Regions from separate parts of the Vibrio sp. J502 genome, predicted to be linked through region 1. Evidence: predicted binding sites of a transcription regulator. Region 1 holds the regulator's gene; each other region holds the start of a gene.
The links. Region 1 encodes PurR, which represses purine synthesis genes. Its sites were predicted from a motif close to TNANGNAAACGTTTNCNTNA; they were not measured.
Positions count from the first base shown of each region.

Region 2: the regulator PurR is predicted to act here: its motif matches at 1,963-1,982, upstream of folD (bifunctional methylenetetrahydrofolate dehydrogenase/methenyltetrahydrofolate cyclohydrolase FolD).
Region 3: the regulator PurR is predicted to act here: its motif matches at 1,439-1,458, upstream of purT (formate-dependent phosphoribosylglycinamide formyltransferase).
Region 4: the regulator PurR is predicted to act here: its motif matches at 957-976, upstream of pckA (phosphoenolpyruvate carboxykinase (ATP)).

Region 1 is NZ_CP104554.1:1,459,849-1,463,015, reverse strand. It holds gene N5E84_RS06835 (TVP38/TMEM64 family protein) at 1-108, opposite strand, end outside; gene N5E84_RS06830 (TfoX/Sxy family DNA transformation protein) at 257-844, opposite strand; cyclic di-GMP riboswitch class I at 959-1,044, opposite strand; gene purR (HTH-type transcriptional repressor PurR) at 1,206-2,213, opposite strand; gene torD (molecular chaperone TorD) at 2,483-3,130, opposite strand.
Region 2 is NZ_CP104554.1:1,608,463-1,611,629, reverse strand. It holds gene N5E84_RS07480 (Ig-like domain-containing protein) at 1-929, shown strand, start outside; gene folD (bifunctional methylenetetrahydrofolate dehydrogenase/methenyltetrahydrofolate cyclohydrolase FolD) at 1,035-1,895, opposite strand; tRNA gene N5E84_RS07470 (tRNA-Arg) at 2,097-2,173, shown strand; gene N5E84_RS07465 (M23 family metallopeptidase) at 2,407-3,167, shown strand, end outside.
Region 3 is NZ_CP104554.1:941,759-944,925, reverse strand. It holds gene N5E84_RS04570 (EAL domain-containing protein) at 1-1,237, opposite strand, end outside; gene purT (formate-dependent phosphoribosylglycinamide formyltransferase) at 1,526-2,701, shown strand; gene N5E84_RS21255 (methyl-accepting chemotaxis protein) at 2,766-3,167, opposite strand, start outside.
Region 4 is NZ_CP104554.1:2,612,060-2,615,226, forward strand. It holds gene hslO (Hsp33 family molecular chaperone HslO) at 1-813, shown strand, start outside; gene pckA (phosphoenolpyruvate carboxykinase (ATP)) at 1,151-2,779, shown strand; gene N5E84_RS12090 (AsmA family protein) at 2,887-3,167, shown strand, end outside.

The DNA of each region.
Region 1 (3,167 bases):
CATTTGCTGTGCTTTGGCATTATCTAACGTTAGATAGTGGCCAAAATTTACAATCAAAAAGACAATAAAGGCAAATAAAGCCAAGCCTAAGAGAAGTTTTTTATTCATGGTATTCCTCAAAACGACATATTTTACTAGATATAGTGAAGAAGACAGAGGAAGTCGAATTTATATTTCAAAACGGGATGAAAAAAACGCCCGCATGGTGATACGAGCGTATTTGATTATTTAATCGAGATATTTATTTACTCGGAGGTTAAAGGCTTTTAGCTAATTCATCGCGTCGAGATTGTGGGATAACCGACCAATGCTTGCCTTCAATCGCACCTTCAAGGGCCCATAGCAATTCAAGACTGATTGAAGAAGAATGGGTTTGCTGAATCGCTTTATAGGCTTCCAAAGCCCCCTTTGTATGCAAATCCGTTACAGATTCTATCCCTGCTTTCTTAAGCATACGTTCGGTGGCGAGTCGAAGGTTCGGGAGATCTTTTAGGCGTTCTGGCTTCGTTTGGGCTTGAACTTCTCGTTCTTGTTTGGCGATTTCGAGTGCGACAGCAGCATCTCGTAAAATAAGCGAAGGGTTTTCCCAACAATTGTCAGGTAATGCGAAGTATTTTGTGACGACAGGGAACCCACGTTTTTTATAGATATAGGGCTCATAGCCTTGCTCTTTAAAGCGAGAGGTTGATAGATCGTCTGCGCGAATATGAAGTTTATCGTTTACGACCAAAGCAAACATGGTGTCATCGACAAAAATGCCGAAGCCGCCAAACATTGAACGAGACTTAACGCGTCCAAGTTGTTCGAAGAGTCGCATTGAATCTTTAAGTACTGGTTTATCCATGCTGTAAATTCTCGGTGTATGGGAAAAACGCCACCAAAATCAGGTCCGAGAGATTAGCAAACTTATGCAGAAAGAGTGTCAGTAAGGGGTAAACTTAACGTTTGCATATTTGCCATCGGCAACCCCGCTACCTACCGAATAGTCGGTTTAGGCCGGAGGCTTTGCGTCCCATCTTTTCAAATGGTTTGCCCTGTGCGTGACTTCTAATAGTAAGAATATATAAATTTTTGGATGAGCATCACGTTTATTTATTATTTGCGTGATGCTCATTCCAAATTTACTATTATTTAATACGGCGTTCTGTCTCGAATATAGGAAAATCCCTAAAATTGACATTTGTCGCTTGCTTTAAATAATGACACTATTTCGTTATGTTTTTTACTGTGTTGCGTTCAACAATCTCGGGATGCATCTCAAACACACGACGTTCATGCTCTTTGTCTTTAATGCGTTCCAATAGGATTTCAAAGGCGTTTTTCCCTACTCGTCGTTTTGGCTGGTGAACCGTGGTTAACGGTGGCGAGAAATATTCAGCAAGTTCAATATTGTCATAACCAATAACAGACATGTCATCAGGAATACGGATGCCTTTTTGTTGCAAGCGACTCATTAAACCGAGAGCCATTGTATCGTTAAAGCAAAAAACAGCCGTTGGGCGCTTGTCCATGGCGGCGATCTTGTCGGCGGCGAGAACCGCCGTATCACATTCGAAATTACCTTCTAAAATCCAATCGTCATGCGCTTTAAGGCCTGCTTCGGCAAGCGCACGCTTAAACCCTTGAATTCGCTCTTGGCACGCCGCTTTTTCGAAGTGTCCACTTAAGCAAGCAATGTCAGTATGTCCATGATCAATAAGGTATTTGGTCGCGAGATATCCGCCTTCCTCTGAGTTATCAATAATTTTATCGGCTTGAGAACTTTCAGGGCCCCAGTCCATGATAACTTTCGGAATGTCTGAATGACGATCAAGCATCTCAAGCAGTTCTTGGGTGAGGTCCGAGCACATGACCAACATACCATCGACACGTTTTTCCGCTAGCATGCGGATGTAGTCGCGTTGCTTCTCGTAAATACCGCCGGTATTGCACAAAATAAGTGTGTAGCCTTGGCGGTAGCAGTAGCTTTCAACACCATCGATAACCTCAGAAAAAAATAAGTTTGTCGATTGGGTCACTAACATACCAATGGTACGGGTGGTGTTGCATTTTAAGCTGCGAGCGACTGCACTTGGTGCATAGTTAAGCTCTGATACCGCTTCCATCACTCGTTCTTGGGTTGCTTCAGCCACAAAGCGAGTTTTATTGATTACATGCGATACCGTGGTGGTTGATACGCCCGCTAAGCGTGCAACGTCTTTAATCGTAGCCATAAATTCTCTGTCCTGTCGATAACTGCTGAAAGTGATAGTCACGAAGAGCAATTCAGCGGTATTAGGCCTACCAGTGTCATATTGAAGCCTGAAAGTAGTAAAAACACAAAAACCGCCTCTAATCAGCGGTTGCATCTTAAATTCATTTTTTATCGTTTGCGGTCAAGATTCTAGTCCGCAAATGTCCATCAAGCAACGAAAAATCCACCGAATAAATCAGTCAACAGTCACAATTGACCGATTTAGTAATTGGTATTAACCAGGTTATCTCACTGGTTTGATAAATAGTCGCGGTCTAAGTGAAGAAACGCGACCAACAATTCGCTTGCGGCACCGTAAAAACCAAATTGATCAATCTGTTGGCAGCGAAGATGGAATTGTGGGATCCAAGAGAGCAAATGTTGTTCAATAAAATCACACTGCTGTGTAAAGGCTTGTTCAAGGTGTGTCTCTTGTTCAAGCTCATTGGAGCGAATGATCAAGTTACCTAAGAAATCCAGTTCAATCGCAATGTGGTCGGCGGGTTCGTTGAGTGTATCGTTGACTGCAATGTGATGGGCTGCCATCAAATCCGACATTGCTCTGGCTGGTTCGTCATTGAGCAACCTTGATTTTCCAATGTAAATTGAGGCATAGGGTAGCGCGGACTCCTTATTGGATTTTAAAAAAAGATCACAGAAATCGGCTGCGAGCTCAAGCTGTGCGTCTTCTTTGTCTTGCAATCGGTTCAGTGCATCAACTAATTTATCAATGGCAGGTTTAAGTGTCGCGTTTTCTGCTAATCCTGAAAGAAATGTGCGAATAGCGGGCGTATAGTATTGCTCTAATTCATGCTCCGAAAGTTCTTTCACAAATAAGCTCGAAAGCCACCAATAAATCTCGGCACGCTGTTCATTAAAAGCTTTGATGTCTTGCATGGTATTGGCTCTCCAAGGGGGTGGTTTTGCGAAAATC
Region 2 (3,167 bases), 150 kb from region 1:
CAATGCGTCTCGCTGATATGTCTGATGCGTGGGATGTGATCGATATTGCATTTGCCGATAATGACCGCAACAGTAATGGAACCGTGCATTTCAATCTTTTCGCAGGCGATGCGCATAGTAGCTGTCCCGCTTTAGATGCTACCCAGTTCAAGCAAGATATGGCGGCTTTGCAAGCCAAAGGCAAAGTTTTTGTTTTGTCACTTGGTGGCGCGGAAGGCAACATTACGCTCAATACTGACAGTGATGAAGCGCACTTTGTTGATAGTTTGACGGCGTTGATCAAAGAGTGGGGTTTTGATGGCTTGGATGTTGATTTAGAAAGTGGTTCTAACTTAATGCATGGCTCGCAAATTCAAGCGCGCTTGGGCCGGGCATTAAAGCAAATTGAAGCCAACATCGGCGGTGATATGTACCTGACCATGGCACCAGAACACCCTTATGTTCAAGGAGGAATGGTGGCTTATAGCGGCATTTGGGGTGCGTATATTCCTATCATCAATGAGGTTCGTGACACACTCGATCTACTTCATGTTCAGCTTTATAACAACGGTGGGTTACCAAACCCTTATCTACCGGGTGCAGCTCCTGAAGGTTCGGTGGATATGATGGTCGCTCAATCAAAAATGCTGTTAGAAGGGTTTGATTTGGCCGATGGTTCACGCTTTGAACCACTGCGTGACGATCAAGTTGCAATCGGTTTGCCTTCTGGCCCGAGCTCTGCCAACTCTGGGCAAGCGCCCACGCAAAACATTCTTGATGCGTTGGACTGCTTAACCAAGGGAACCTCTTGCGCGACGGTGAAACCGAGTTTCAACTACCCTAACTACGGTGGTGTGATGACATGGTCTATTAACTGGGACGAACACGACGGCTACAATTTCTCTAGGCCAATAGGCAACAAACTGACGCAAATGAATAATGCCCAATAAAGGCTAAGTTGGTTTATAACGCAAGAACCCCAGCGCAGTGCTGGGGTTCTTTTTGGCTCGCTGATCATAGCTATCAATAACTACTAGCAATAATCAATAACAAGATCAGTTATTGGGGTGAAATTGTTCGCACGCCAACAGGGTGTTTTCAATCAAACTGGCAACCGTCATTGGCCCGACACCACCCGGAACAGGGGTGATCAAGCTTGCTTTGGTGCGCGCTACATCGTACTCGACATCGCCAATCAGTTTGCCTGACTCCAAGCGGTTGATGCCCACATCAATCACCACGGCACCTTCTTTAATCCATGCACCGGGAATAAAATTGGGTTTACCAACGGCCACCACCAACAAATCAGCTTGGCGAACATGGTGCTCTAAATCTTTAGTGAAGCGATGGCATGTGGTTGTGGTGCAACCAGCCAGTAGCAGCTCTAACGTCATTGGTCGGCCGACAATATTGGATGCGCCCACAATCACTGCATGCTTACCACGCAGTTGAACGTTATAGCGCTCAAGCAAAGTGATGATCCCTTTGGGCGTGCAAGAGCGCAGTTTAGGAATGCGTTGGGCTAAACGGCCCACATTGTAAGGGTGAAAACCATCGACATCTTTTTCAGGAAAAATGCGTTCAAGCACATGGGTTGTGTCAATCCCAGCAGGTAAGGGCAGTTGCACTAAAATGCCGTCAATTTCAGGGTCGGCATTGAGCTTATCGATTAACGCCAGTAGCTCCTCTTCACCTGCAGTTGCTGGAAGATCATAGGATTTAGAAACAAAACCCACCTCTTCACAAGCACGACGTTTGCTGCCGACATACACTTGTGACGCAGGATCTTCTCCCACCAGTACCACCGCCAGCCCCGGAGCGCGAAGGCCCACTTGAGTGCGAGCTTTTACCCGCGCCGCTACTTCAGAGCGAACCGTCTGGGAGATGAGTGTCCCATCAATATTTTGAGCAGTCATGGCTTTCCTTACACATTGGTCGCAAATATTTTTGGGCGCATTGTCGCAGATATTTAAAGTAACATCCATAAGCAAACGTTTGCTTTGTTCTGTTTTTCGTCACATGGTTAGCGAATGGCAGTTTTTTAGGCATTTGAAACAGAATGTTAGAGAAAGCGATTGATTTACGGAGTTCAACTCGTATAATCCTGTCCCTGTAGCGCGCCCTTAGCTCAGCTGGATAGAGCACGTCCCTTCTAAGGATGTGGTCGTAGGTTCGAATCCTACAGGGCGCGCCATTTATTCAAGAAAGCCCCGATAACTCAAAAAGTTGTCGGGGTTTTTGTTTTTCATGTTCATCCGTTCGGTTTTTTACTCCGATGGTACTTTTGTGCAGAGTGTTGATAATTTCATCGCTTTCATCTTATTACATCTTGCTCCTACTGGCCTCGCAAAACGCACCTTCTTAGCTATCCCACGAATATTTTGTGCCACACTCTATGTGAAATTTAATTCATATGAAGGGTGCGTAATGAATCTAACCAAATCTTCTTTAGTGACATGGTTTATCTGTTTTAGCCCAATGGTGGTAAGCCATCAGTTGTATCCTGATGTCGATACTCCACGGCTTAACGAAGCGCAGCTTGCAGAGAGTCAACTGCCATTTTCTCTGATTAGCGATGATGAGTTTGTTTTTCGACCTCATCAACGTCCTTTCAATATTGAAGATTTTATTGGTACCCATCAGCCACATTGGCTTGAGCTTGTCGAGTCAGTTAGCCATTGGGCTGGGGCAACGGGGGTTGATCCTCGAGTGTTATTGACCACTTTAGCGTTATTAGAACAAGAGAGTGCTTCGGAGCAAAGCTTGGACGATAGACAGCGGCAGATCAAAGATATTGCGAATCAACTGTCTCAGCGTTTCTATCACTATCAAGAAAGTTCATCGGCTCTTCAATACAATGCTGCGACGTTAGCGGTCATGCAGCAATTGAATCGGGTGGATGATTGGGCATTATGGAAATCGCAATATGAGCTTTGGTTTGGTGCTTTCAGCGAACCACAAAACACACCAGCTCCTATGCGTATGGGAAACCTCATTGCTTCGCCTAGTGAGGGGTTTATGCAGTGGCCATGGCGCAAAGGGTATCAGTGGATACCTAACGGTACGCATGCGCACAGTGGTTCAGGCTTTCCGCTTTCTTCAATCGACGTTTCTTACGATTGGCCAGCTTGGGGCGCGCCAACTTACAGTGTAACGGCCGCGCATGATGGCTACGTGTCGGTGATGTC
Region 3 (3,167 bases), 520 kb from region 1:
GTATAATACAAAACTCATCTAAAACCTTTCCAACCAACTCATCTCTAGAATAAGAAAGCATATCCAACAAGGCTTGGTTCACATCGACAATGAAGCGATCAACCACCAGCAACATTCCGAGATTTTGGCTTTGATAGAGTGCATCAAATTTCTGTAACGTCTCTTTAAGCCTATCTTCCGCCAAGGAGGATGAGGCAGCAAGCGAACGGACAAGTTCGGTAATTCGTTCAAACTCATCTTGTTTATCACTCGATTGTGAAGAGAATGCACTCTCTTCAATCAGCTGATTGATCCCACGCTCAAAATTCTCAAACCGTTTGGCTACCTTACTGCGAAACAGAGCAAAAGTAGCCACGGCGACAAAGCCGGCCGCAATGATGATCGTCAAAATCAAATAATAAAAAGTTTCGTTCCCTTTTTGATAGTAAAGCCGCTGAGCACAGGTTTTTAGATAGCCAATAGGTTGCCCTGTCATATCACTGAGTAAGGTGTAATGCGTGATATTATTTTGATCTCTTTCAATACCTTCTTGATTATGACTAACAGGTAAAATCACAGGAGCATCGGTAACTACAATGTCATTTTTAGCGGTTAGTAGGTTCTGATACTGAGAAGGGAAACGGCGGGTTAAGTGCTGTCCCCATAGCATCCACCCCACAACATCAGCCGTACCTTCACTGTTACGCACCGGAGTTAGGCTCACCACCCACACACTATTTTCCACACGGATGAGGCCAGAGCGGCTAGTTTTATCCTCATCAAGTGTGTGATGCATCTGAATTAAATGGTCGCTCACACCTTGTGAGCGTATCAACTGTTCCACTAACGAACAGTTTGTGCCAGGTTCAATATCCCGACATAAGTATTCAACCAATTGCGAGGATTCGGTGATGAAAGCCAAAACGTCTAAACCTAAAGTATCGAGGGAATCAGGATACAAGTTGCGCTCAGCAAATTGAGTGTCGCCATTCAACAGCAACAGATAAGTTTCATCCCAATAAGCCCAATCATAAGAACGCTTTTCTTGCTGTACTAAAAGATCTTGAATGACCGACTGAGCTTGATTGCTATCTCGATGAATCTCAATTGATTCAAGCTCATTCAAACTATATAAAAAAAAGTGGCGAGTAATAAATAAGCTGCTAAGAATGATCCCAACCAACCCGACAGAAAACAACAGAGCAGTTTTCGTGTGTAGAGTAATAAAACGCAAACGTAAGAAAGTTTTCATAGCCATAGGTGTCTTTTTCTTAGTCAATCCCACATAAACTTTAGACTGAAATTACTTCATATTCTTAACGCAGTTTCTCGAATGCTGTTTACTGCACATTAATTGCTATTTCAGCCTTAATTTTGTACAGATATGAGTTCGTTTACTGCGTATTACACAAACCACTTTATCGACAGTACGAACAGGAAATTACTCATCTCTCATCACAAAGGCAAACGTTTGCTTTTATTCTTAATTTTAGTATGATTTTGGCTGTTTTCGCTATTACCTATTGCTTGAATGTAAGGATTCACTATGTTTGGTACTGCTACACGTGAAAATGCCACCCGCGTTTTACTGCTTGGTTCCGGAGAATTGGGCAAAGAGGTGGCAATTGAATGCCAACGCCTTGGTTTAGAAGTGATTGCCTGTGATCGCTACGCCAACGCTCCAGCAATGCAGGTGGCGCATCGTAGCCACGTATTGGATATGCTCGATGGAGATGCGCTACAAGCCATTATCGAACTCGAAAAACCAGACTACGTGGTGCCAGAAATTGAAGCAATTGCCACTCACAAGCTGGTTGAACTGGAAGCGCAAGGCTTAAACGTGGTCCCCACTGCAACGGCCACTCAATTGACGATGAATCGTGAAGGCATTCGCCGTTTAGCCGCAGAAACTCTTGCCTTACCTACCTCTCCTTATCAGTTTGCTGATGACTATAATGATTTTGTACTGGCGATTGAGCATGTCGGTATGCCTTGCGTAGTTAAGCCTGTGATGAGTTCATCAGGTAAAGGCCAAAGTGTGATTAAGACGCAAGAGGATATTAGCCGCGCTTGGGCATACGCTCAAGAAGGTGGCCGCAGTGGAGCTGGGAGAGTGATCGTCGAAGGCTTTATCGATTTCGACTACGAAATTACTCTCTTGACGATTCGAGCAGTGGATGGTGTCCATTTCTGCGCTCCCATTGGCCATCGACAAGAGGAAGGGGATTATCGCGAATCATGGCAACCACAAGTGATGTCGGCTAACGCAATTAAAGCCGCTGAATATGTAGCAGAACAAGTGGTTAATGCACTCGGTGGTTACGGCTTATTTGGTGTTGAACTGTTTGTAAAAGGCGATAATGTTATCTTCAATGAAGTGTCCCCTCGCCCACATGATACGGGAATGGTCACCCTCATTTCGCAAGAGCTGTCTGAATTTGCGTTACACGTGCGCGCGTTCACGGGTATGCCAATCAACAGTATTACCCAATATGGGCCATCGGCATCTGCGGTTATTTTAGGTCAAGGCACCTCCACTAACCTTAGATTTGATGGAATAAATGAAGCACTGTCTATCCCACACACTCAACTTCGTCTGTTTGGTAAACCAGACATTGATGGACGCCGTCGACTTGGGGTTGCTCTGGCGAAAGATAAAGAACTCAAACAGGCTTTGCACAACGCAATTCAATGTGCCAAAAGCGTGCAAGTGATTCTGTAAAAACGCAAAGCGAGCCACTAGGCTCGCTTTCATTTTCTTCACCAACAATACTCGCTGCAGAGCCTTACTCTTTAATCAGTTCACTGACCGTGCCAACCACACTGTCCGCGGCTTTTCTCATTTCATCAATCAGCTTTTGCGTCTCTTCCAGTTTGCTGTTACATGCCGTGACTTGGCCTTGAATTGCCCCCATCATCGATGTCGAGCTGTTGGTCAGTTCGCTATTGAGCTTAACAATATTACCAATTTCATCGGTCGCTTTGGTGGTATTGGAGGCCAATGAGCGCACCTCATCAGCAACCACCGCAAAACCCCGGCCATACTCCCCGGCACGCGCAGCCTCGATAGCGGCATTGAGCGCCAGCAAATTAGTCTGTTCTGCTATGCCTGTAATGGTGGTTACAATTTTGGTGATTTGCTGCGACTGGTTGGCCAGTTGCGTCATCGATGTATTCGCCTTAGTGAT
Region 4 (3,167 bases), 1.2 Mb from region 1:
CAATTAGACGACGCGTATCAACACATCCTTTCGAGCCAGGAATATCCAGCCCCAGTACAAAAACTTTTGGGCGAACTGCTCGTCGCAACGACCTTGCTAACCGCAACGCTGAAGTTTGAAGGCTCAATTACCATGCAATTGCAAGGCAATGGCCCAGTTTCCTTAGTCGTTATCAATGGTGATAATGAACAGAAAGTGCGTGGTGTCGCACGCTGGAAAGGCGATATTGCCGATGATGCCGACCTACACACTTTGATGGGTAAAGGTCATTTAGTTATCACTATCGAGCCCAAGAAAGGCGAGCGCTACCAAGGTGTGGTCGGTTTAGAGGGTGATAACTTAGTGGAAGTGCTGGAAGGTTACTTCATCCGCTCTGAACAGTTGAAAACACGCCTTTGGATACGCATTGGTACGCAAGATGGAAAAGCCTGTGCCGCTGGCATGTTACTGCAAACTATTCCAGATGGAACGGGTACGCCCGATGATTTTGAGCACTTAGAGCAGTTAACTAACACCGTAAAAAACGAAGAGCTGTTCACCTTAGAAGCCACTGATCTGTTGTATCGCCTGTATAACCAAGAGAAAGTTCAGTTGTTCACCCCACAACCCGTGGAATTCCATTGTGGTTGTTCACGTGAACGCAGTGGGGCGGCCATCATCACAATAGGCAAAGAGGAAATTTACGACATTTTATCGTCTGAAGGATCCGTTTCTTTACATTGTGATTACTGTGGCACCAACTACTCATTTGAAGAGGCTGAGATCGCAACACTCTACGCACAAGCCTCCTCAGGAAGCGACACAATTCATTAATTTGCATGAATTAACAAGCACGAAGAAAACGTATCAGAGCCAGCTTTATGCTGGCTTTTTTTGTGATCAAAACCCAGCAAAATCAAGCCTTAAACAAACAGAATGGCGTACTTATTTTTTTAAAAGTATTAATCTTATTGATCTAGCGCAAAGGTTTGCGTACGCGATAAAATAGTTGCGCCAATATGTGACGGGACACCTAAAACCACAGGAGTGTCATGGGCAATTTTTGAACTGTGTCCCTGTTTTATCCCCCACCCGTTGCTAGCATGGTGAGCAGATAACAATTACAAACATTATTACAAAATCCCTACAAAATCTCTTACAAGGAGCACCTATGACCGTTATGGAACATACAAAGGCTGCACAACTAGACCTGACCAAATACGGAATAACCAACGTAGTCGAAGTGGTTCGCAACCCAAGCTATGAACTGTTATTTGCCGAGGAAACTCGCCCAGACCTTGAAGGCTACGAAAAAGGCGTCGTCACTGAACTTGGCGCTGTTGCCGTTGATACTGGCATTTTTACAGGCCGCTCACCAAAAGATAAATTCATTGTCAAAGATGACACCACACGCGATACCCTATGGTGGACATCTGAACAAGCGAAGAACGATAACAAACCGATTAACCAAGAAGTATGGAATGATCTAAAAGCACTAGTGGGTCGTCAACTATCCGCTAAACGTCTATTCGTTCTTGACGGTTACTGTGGTGCCAACGCAGATACGCGCCTTTGCGTGCGCTTCATTACTGAAGTGGCGTGGCAAGCCCACTTCGTCAAAAACATGTTCATTCGCCCAACAGAAGAAGAGCTAGCTAACTTCGAACCTGATTTTGTGGTCATGAATGGTGCCAAATGCACCAATGACAAATGGCAAGAGCAAGGCCTGAACTCAGAAAACTTCACTGTGTTTAACTTAACGGAAAAAATGCAGTTGATCGGCGGTACTTGGTACGGCGGTGAAATGAAGAAAGGGATGTTCGCAATGATGAACTACTTCCTTCCACTGCAAGGTATTGCTTCAATGCACTGCTCAGCCAACATGGCTAAAGATGGCGATGTGGCGATTTTCTTTGGCCTATCTGGCACAGGAAAAACCACACTCTCTACCGATCCAAAACGCGCGTTAATCGGCGATGACGAGCACGGCTGGGATGATGATGGTGTCTTTAACTTTGAAGGCGGTTGCTACGCGAAAACCATCAAGCTCTCCAAAGAAGCCGAGCCTGACATCTACAACGCGATCCGCCGTGATGCGCTACTGGAAAACGTCACAGTACGTAGCGATGGTTCGATTGACTTTGATGATGGTTCTAAAACCGAGAATACTCGTGTTTCTTATCCTATCTACCACATCGAAAACATCGTTAAGCCTGTATCGAAAGGTGGTCACGCCAATAAAGTGATCTTCCTATCTGCGGATGCATTTGGTGTGCTTCCACCAGTCTCTAAATTGACTCCAGAACAAACCAAGTATCACTTCTTGTCTGGCTTTACGGCAAAACTAGCGGGTACTGAACGTGGCATCACCGAACCAACACCAACCTTCTCAGCCTGTTTTGGCGCAGCGTTTTTAACGCTCCACCCAACACAATATGCCGAAGTGCTGGTAAAACGTATGGAAGCAGCTGGTGCTGAAGCTTATCTAGTCAACACGGGTTGGAACGGCAGCGGTAAACGCATCTCGATTCAAGATACCCGCGCCATCATTGACGCTATCTTAGATGGTTCGATTGAGAAGGCAGCAACCAAGCATATTCCAATCTTCAATCTTGAAGTGCCAACCTCACTACCTGGTGTAAACCCAACCATTCTCGACCCACGCGATACTTACGTGGATCCTCTACAATGGACAAGCAAAGCCGAAGATCTCGCCTCGCGCTTTATCAATAACTTTGCCAAGTATACTGATAACGCAGAAGGTAAAGCATTAGTGGCCGCAGGCCCACAACTCGACTAAAACTGATAAGTCAGTAGCAAGCCCCTTTGATAAGGGGCTTTTTTTGTTGCTGCGTGAGGTAATTTGTTTCACTCTGTCGCAGGTAACGGTTTACGAGTAAGGACACCATGAACAAGGCTTTGGCATTGCTGATTGCGATCATCGCGCTATTTCTCACTTTCATGCTGGGTATGTTTGCACTGCTACATACCTCTTATGCTACTCCCGTTGCTCAAACTCTCGTTGAACGACTTTTGAAAGGAAACGTGACGTTTCAATCTCTTCAATACCAGTATCCTTTGCATTTTCAGTTCAACCAATTAACACTGCGGCAAAATAAGCAGTACATCCCGATAGAGCAAGCCGATATTTGGCTCAGCCCACAGCTCATTCGCGACCAAAAAATCGC